2 regions of the Shewanella sp. 125m-7 genome follow, and region 2 is predicted to be linked to the other one. Evidence: predicted binding sites of a transcription regulator. Region 2 holds the regulator's gene; the other holds the start of a gene.

Evidence for each region. Region 2 encodes LexA, which represses DNA repair genes until DNA is damaged. Its sites were predicted from a motif close to TACTGTATNNNNATACAGTA; they were not measured.
Region 1: the regulator LexA is predicted to act here: its motif matches at 1,229-1,248, upstream of ACVBIL_RS06415 (YebG family protein).

What each region holds. Positions count from the first base shown of each region.
Region 1 is NZ_JBRILQ010000009.1:56,551-60,526, reverse strand. Features, by position in the region: gene proQ (RNA chaperone ProQ) at 1-94, opposite strand, end outside; gene ACVBIL_RS06420 (GAF domain-containing protein) at 383-847, opposite strand; gene ACVBIL_RS06415 (YebG family protein) at 930-1,217, opposite strand; gene ACVBIL_RS06410 (paraquat-inducible protein A) at 1,403-2,035, shown strand; gene ACVBIL_RS06405 (paraquat-inducible protein A) at 2,022-2,663, shown strand; gene ACVBIL_RS06400 (MlaD family protein) at 2,641-3,976, shown strand, end outside.
Region 2 is NZ_JBRILQ010000017.1:5,471-9,446, reverse strand. Features, by position in the region: gene ACVBIL_RS09895 (hypothetical protein) at 1-524, opposite strand, end outside; gene lexA (transcriptional repressor LexA) at 1,023-1,643, shown strand; gene ACVBIL_RS09885 (cell division inhibitor SulA) at 1,640-2,200, shown strand; gene coxB (cytochrome c oxidase subunit II) at 2,682-3,976, shown strand, end outside.

The sequences.
Region 1 (3,976 bases), on a different contig from region 2:
TAGTTTCACCTTCAGCTATAAAGCATAAAGGAAATGTTTCGTACAAATACGCAAGAATAGCGTTGGTATCGGTCAACTTTTCTGTTGATTCCATCTTTACTTCCACAGTTTAAAAAAGGGACACCACTGACAAGCACTAATGCAAGTATCAGTTAATGTGTCGTTTATATTTGTCTGATCAGAACTCAAATCACAAATGAAAAATCGTTAACATTTGTTTTTTCACTCTAAAACCAAACCTACCTTAGCAACAACAAACTACAAACTCTATCCATTCATTCGCCGAATGTAAACGGGTCTGTTTTTTTTCATTACTCAAACCGCTTATTATAGAGAGGCTTCAAATGATTGCGACCTACAATTAGCGATAATTGGTCGTAGATTAACCAAATAAGCAAATTTCGAGACTTTTAACCAAAGTTTCTATGCCTTGTTGATCAATTTCACTGAATCTTGATAACGATGGGCTATCAATATCTAGCACACCAATAACAGTTCCATTTTGTCTCAGGGGCACAACTAGCTCCGCATTACTCGCACTATCACAAGCAATGTGGCCAACAAATTGATGAACATCTCCGATCCGCTGCGTGGTATTAGTCGCAACAGCGGTACCACACACGCCCTTTCCTACGGGAATTCGCGAACAGGCTACTTTGCCTTGAAAAGGACCGAGTACCAACTGCTCATTTTTCAGCAAATAAAATCCCACCCAGTTAATATCAGTGAGGTTATCATTTAACAATGCCGAAAAATTAGCTAAAGCAGCAATGGAGTCATCCTCACCGCTTAGTAGTGCGAGAACTTGACGATTCAATATGTCATAAAAAGCGTTCACAATTAACATTCCCTAACAGTTTAATCCAGAGGCAGCGTATACAACCACAACATTCTAACAACAAACTGAGGCTATTGAACAAAGAGTTTTATTAAACGTCCTTGTTTTCAGCTTTTTTACTTAATTTCTTTGTTGCTACTTTCTTTTCTAAAGAACCACCTTTAAGTAAAGTCTGTAAGTCTTCTTTATGCTCAGCCAAGAAAAAGCTTAATTTTTCAATATTCGCTTCCTCTAAGCCCAAGTCACTCTTACTTAGGAATGGGATTAGGTTGTCAGCGATATCTAGCATCTTATCGTAGGCGTCAGCCTCCTTTTTAGATGTAAAAGTCATCTTTTCAACCCCTTCTCTAACGACTACAAATTGAGTTACAACGGCCATACCGAACCTCACACTGTTTTTATATACAGTAAAGAGTCTCATAGATTGAACTTCTTATGCAAGTTTTCTTAGATATCTGATAAACTTATCATGTTAATGGACCAATATTTTCAATTGCATACGTGAATTACAAAGCCGATAACATTTGTTTAAGGCTTATTGTGTATGCTTAGGTATAAAAACGGATGGGAATGGAAGCTGTAGATAATAGTGTTACTTTGTGTCAGTCCTGCGACTTAGTCATAAGGAAGCGCGCTCTGCCCACCGGGGTACGAGCTCTGTGTCCACGATGTCACACGCCACTTTACGATACTCCATACTGTTCAATAAACGGTATGCTAGCCCTTTGCCTAACTGCCGTTTTCTTTTATGCGCCGGCAAATCTATACCCGGTATTAGAGCTTGAGTTTCTAGGCAGTATGAGAACGACGACAGTAATTGAAGGCGCGCTCTCTGTTTATCTACAAGGTTATTGGTTAGTGGGGATCGCGGTATTAATTTCCGCAGTTGTCGCTCCAGGTTTATTGTTAATCTCAATTTTGTCTCAAATACTCATCATTAAGCTTGGGCTCCAGTCGCCAATCCTTAGAACAACGTTAAAGCAGTTGTTAAAAATTCAAGGGGTGCTCACGCAGCTGACCATGCTAGAAATTTATGTCATTAGCTTTTTAGTTGCCGCCTTTAACTTAGCCGACTTTGCCAGTGTATCTTTTGGGTTTGGCACATTTTGCTTTACCATGCTGTTTGTTATGACGTTATTTTTAATGCGAGAGTATGATTTAGAGCACATGTGGAGCTTTCTTGATGAGCACAAATGATACACCGACCCTAGGTAAAGACATTGGTTTAACATCTTGCCCAACGTGTCATAAGATAACATGTTGTAAATCCGCAACCTGTAGCCGCTGCGATGCGCCGCTTAAAGTTAGAGATTATGCCAGCGTACAAAAAAGCTGGGCACTACTGATCACTGCGGCGATTTTGCTGTTCCCTGCTAATATTTATCCCATTACGACACTCACCAATCAGGGCCGCATAACCCAAGATACCATCTTTTCAGGCATCGCTCATTTGGTAAAAACAGATATGATCCCTATTGCGATCATTTTGTTTACTGCCAGTATTCTGGTCCCTATTCTAAAAATTGTCGGGCTAACTATCTACCTCTCGGCAATCAGTTTTAAACTGCCTATATCGAAAAAGAGGCTCATGACCGGCTTTCATTTTATCGAATGGATTGGTCGCTGGTCCATGCTAGACCTATTTGTTATTTCACTCACTGTCGCCGTAGTTAATATGGGACAGTTATTAGATGCCAAGCCCGCTCCTGCGGCAACTGCATTCGCCTTAGTTATTTTACTCACGCAGCTTGCTGCAAAAGTTATAGATACCCGTTTACTCTGGGATAGATTGGAAGCTAAAGATGACTCAAGTACAAGCGCCTAAAATCGTAAAGAAAAAGTTATTTTCACCGATTTGGTTACTGCCTATCATTGCACTCGCATTAGGTGCCTGGCTCGGTGTAAAAAGCATACGAGAGTCAGGAATTGACGTTACCATTCATTTTCCTAGTGCTACCGGGATGGACATTGGTAAAACATTAGTTAAGTACCAAGGTCTTACGGTTGGTAAAGTCGTTGATATGAGTATTGATGACGACCTGCAAGGGGTAAATGTAAAAGTGGTGATGGATTATCGAGCTGCTCCTTTTATCAATCAAGGCACTAAGTTTTGGCTGGTTAAACCTAAAGCAACGATTACTGGTATAGAAGGGTTAGACACACTTTTTTCTGGAAACTACATCAGCATCCTACCCGGTAAAGGCGAGTCAAGAACCTTTTTTGAAGCAGAAACCACGGCCCCCGTCATTACCCCAGGTGAAAAAGGCCTTATCGTCCATATTACATCTGAGCAATTAGGTTCGCTTGATGTTGGTTCTCCAGTGTTTTACAGACAAATTCCTGTAGGACAAGTGGTAGGCTACCACCTTGAAGGTGCTAAACAGATCCTTGTAACCGCCTTTATTCAACAACAATATGCTGAGCTGGTAAAAGTTGATTCACAATTTTGGAATGTATCGGGGATCAGCATAGATGCGTCCCTTTCTGGAATCAAAGTCAGCAGTGAAAGCTTAGCCTCAATTCTTGCAGGTGGAATTACCTTTAGTTCACACTCTAGCTCAGAGCCTGCCGAGAATAAACATGAGTTTAGGTTATACAATAGCCAAGATGATGCTTTAGGTGGCATTCAGTTTACACTTCTGGCCAGTGGTGCAGAGTCCGTCTCTAAAAATACGGCTATCGTTTATCGTGGTATTCAAATTGGTCAAGTAACGCAGAAGTCGTTAAGTGATAAAGGCATTGTTTTAACAGCAAGAATAGACAGTACCTATCAAGAATTACTAACCGAAAGTGCAGACTTTTGGTTAGAGGGTGCAGAAATTTCACTTTCAGGTATAAAGCATCCTGAGCGATTAATAACAGGAAGTGTCATTAACTTTATACCGGGCATAGGCGCTGCTAAACAAGAGTATCAGTTATTAACTCAAGCCCCCGAGCCAAAGCATATCGATAAGCTACTCATCGCTTTACATTCAGATACCAACCCAGGCATAAGCGCCGGCGCAGAGATCCGCTACAAGCAAATTAAGATTGGTAAAGTGCTCGATAGTAAACTGAACAATAATTTCACCCAAGTTGAATATCAAGTTGAAATTGATGCTGACTTCTCGAGTCTCGTGAGTAAAAACAGTTACTTTA
Region 2 (3,976 bases):
TTTCCCGGCGGCAGTATTGTTGATAGGGCTTTAACGTCCAACTCCTCATTCCAATCACTTGGACGACAAGATATAAAAAATCTTGCCCTCGATAGAGCTTCGCCGAGAGTATCTTTAACTTTCCTCAAAGCCTTACGAAGCGTTCCTTGGCGAAGCTTAAGCTCATCTACAGCATCCAAAAAGAACACTGCCGTCTGATCGGGGGCTGCAAGCCAATCTTCCCATGTATGTTCTTCTTCATCTGACAATATATCTAGAACTTCACTGTCTTGGAGCTGCTCAAGCGGAATGAAAAACGATACATTCCCGTTAGCCCGGAGTATTTCATTTCGTCTTTTAAACTCATGAGTTTTGCCACATTTACCATCAGCGAGCACAACGACACAACGGTTGTCCTTAAAATCATCCCAGCTCAGACTGCCAGATGTATTTTCGCCCCATAACGACAAAAAGTCGGGTTCGACAAGGTGTTTTTCAGAGGGTTTTGCGAATCGGCGCTCTATCGGTACATGATGGATGGTCATACTATGAAATGTTCCAGATGAAGAAGGTATCACTGATTTTATATTCTCATATCCATGGTAATTGTCTAGCATTTACCCCTTGATTCAATGGGGTATATGCGCAGATGCAGTAGCTAGTTCATAGACTGGTAAGCCGCCACCTCCTTAAACACATTTCCGGCATGAGCAAAACAAAGTCAAGCAGGGGTCAGTTTGCACGAAAGTTCAATTAATGCAGGCACGAAATGGGGCGTAATTGAGCTAAGCCTAATTTACATATTCACTCAAAATCCCTACTTCCATCGAATTTCCATTCAAAGGTCTTATCTAAATTTATAAGCGCAGATGTAGGACAAAATAATAGTTAACTTCAGCCACTATTCAATAACGAGTTTCACATCGCTGGATTTATTTCATTTGAAACTGGATCCCACACAAAACAATATAACTGGTTATTACTTGCGCTCAATAAAATACTGTATATACTCACAGGTACTGTATAGAAAGACAGGGTTAACAATGAGACCACTTACACCGCGCCAAGCTGAAATTTTAGAGCTAATTAAACGTAATATTGCAGATACTGGCATGCCACCTACCCGTGCCGAGATCGCGAGACGTTTAGGTTTTAAATCAGCCAATGCTGCCGAAGAACATTTAAAAGCCTTAGCTAAAAAAGGCTGTATTGAAATTATGCCGGGTACGTCTCGCGGTATTAAGTTAACCCAAGAAAGCACTGAAGAAGCTGATTTAGGTTTACCGCTTATCGGCCAAGTTGCTGCGGGTGAACCCATTCTTGCCCAAGAGCATGTTGAGCAACACTATAAAGTCGATCCTGCGATGTTCCGCCCTTCTGCTGACTTTTTACTTAGAGTCCGTGGTGACAGTATGAAGAACATTGGCATACTTGAGGGTGATCTACTAGCTGTACATAAAATACAGCAAGCTCGCAACGGCCAGATTGTCGTCGCTCGTGTCGAAGACGATGTCACAGTGAAACGTTTCGAGAAGAAAGGCAATAAAGTTTTCTTACATGCAGAGAACGAAGAATACTCACCGATTGAAGTTGATCTTGCGAACCAAAGCTTAAGTATTGAAGGCTTAGCCGTTGGTGTGATCCGTAATGGAGACTGGCAATGAACAAACTAATAGGTACCAGCCCGCGTCATCCAGGTCTTTGGCAAGATATGCCGTCGACAAATATGACCAGTAACGCAACTAACCATATCACGACTATGGTGACCCAAACTCAAGGACGTGATGAGCTAACACAAATTAGTGCACAGCTCTCGCAACTGAGCCAGCAAGGCCGTTGGATTGTACTCATCAGCCCGCCGAACATAGGTTATAAGCAGATGCTGGCCGCTGCGGGCGTTAGAATGGATAGAATATTGTTAGTTCATGCTAAAGATGAAGTTGAAACCCTCTGGGCAATGGAGAAAGCATTAACTAGTGGTACATCGAGTGCGGTTATTACTTGGACTAACGCTTTAGATGCTCGTGATAGTCGCCGTCTACAGCTCGTTGCTAAAAGCGCACGCGCTGCTGGTATTTTAATTGAAAGTACGATTGAAAGTAGCAGCGAAAATGGCATTGGAAGTCGCATTAAAAATGCAAACTGCCATTCACTGGATAGCAGGATAAACACTCAGGGCAGCGCTTTTGCTCAAGCCTCTCTTTTTGGCGCCATCCACTAAAGTATCAAGCCCTTCTTTCTAATATCTTCTTTCTAGTAAAGAAACTCAGTTCGGCTAAAGCTCTCATTCGAGGGCTTTTTTATTACCTGCAATTTATTTCCATAATATGCAAATGAATCAAAAAGTGATCTTGATCAATATTTAAACACCAAGTAGTGTAACAAGTGATAACAACGATATTTAGTTATATCCGAGCGATTTAGTCGTCGGTCTCTGTTTTATGGACTGTAGATCCTGAACAACAACAGAGGCTGAAATCGGCCTGATATATTTCAGCCGTAAGTGCCAACGTGGTGACACAACCCAGTAGCTAATACTGAAAATACAATAGTCATGGTCGCAATAGAGATAATGCGGCTCGATTGACAAACCACTCGCGCACTTTGAAGTCATCGTTGCTTTTTTGGGAACTGAAGAGTTTACATAGAGCAGAGACTTACTGTGTGACTCTTCTTTGTCTTGTTGACAGAGGAGAAGTCTAGTGAAGCAATTGTTGTATTGTGTGCTGGCGTTGCTATTTTCGCCCGTACTTTTTGCATCAGAAATGCCACTTAACATGACAGAGGGTGTAACGGAGATCAGTGGGCGGGTTTATAACCTCCACATGATTATTCTTTACATCTGCTGTGCTATTGGCATTGTGGTTTTTGGCGTGATGATTTATGCCATGATCCACCATCGTAAATCTAAAGGCGCTATCGCCGCCAACTTTCATGAAAGTACTAAAGTCGAGATATTGTGGACTGTCGTACCTTTTATCATTCTTATTCTCATGGCCATTCCTGCAACCAAAACCTTGATTGCTATGGAAGATCCGAGTAATGCCGATCTCACCATCAAAATTACCGGCTCACAATGGAAATGGCATTACAGCTATTTCGATCAGGATATTGAGTTTTTCAGCTTACTATCCACTCCACGAGCACAAATAGATGGTACTGAAGCAAAAGGGAAAAACTACCTCCTAGAGGTTGATAAGCCTTTAGTGCTACCAATTAATCGAAAAGTGCGCTTTTTAATGACCTCTGAAGATGTTATCCATTCTTGGTGGGTACCCGCTTTTGCCGTTAAAAAGGACGCTAACCCCGGTTTCATTAACGAAGCTTGGACTCGAATCGACAAGCCTGGTACTTATCGAGGTCAGTGTGCAGAGCTTTGCGGTAAAGACCATGGTTTTATGCCGATTGTGGTGCAAGCGCTTTCTGAAGAAGACTTCGATGCTTGGCTGATTGCACAGCAACAAGAGGCGAGTAATGCACAAGCCGCCGCTAAGGCTGCGCTGTCACAGACACTGACAATGGAAGAGTTAATGACTCAAGGCGAGCAAGTGTACTTGGCTCGTTGCGCCGCTTGCCACCAGCCTAATGGTGCTGGCTTACCCGGCGTGTTTCCCTCTCTTATTGGTAGCCCAATTATCAAAGGTCCGGCTCAATATCATATTGATATCGTCTTAAATGGTAAGTCTGGCACCGCCATGCAGGCGTTTTCTAAACAGTTAACCGCAACTGAAATTGCCGCTGTTGTGACCTATGAGCGTAATGCTTGGGGCAATAACTCTGGTGATTCGGTTCAAGCTGCCGATATAAGCTCTGACACGACCACACCAGCAACATCAGTAGATACAACCCCTGCCCCCCCAAGCGCTATGCCTGCTACCTCAGCTGCTACACAAGCAGAAGTTAACCAAGATATGGCCTCAGAATCCTTAGCTGAAAGCCAAGTCACGCAAGAGCTAACAACAGCACCATTAGGTGATTTAGCCATGAACGAACTCTT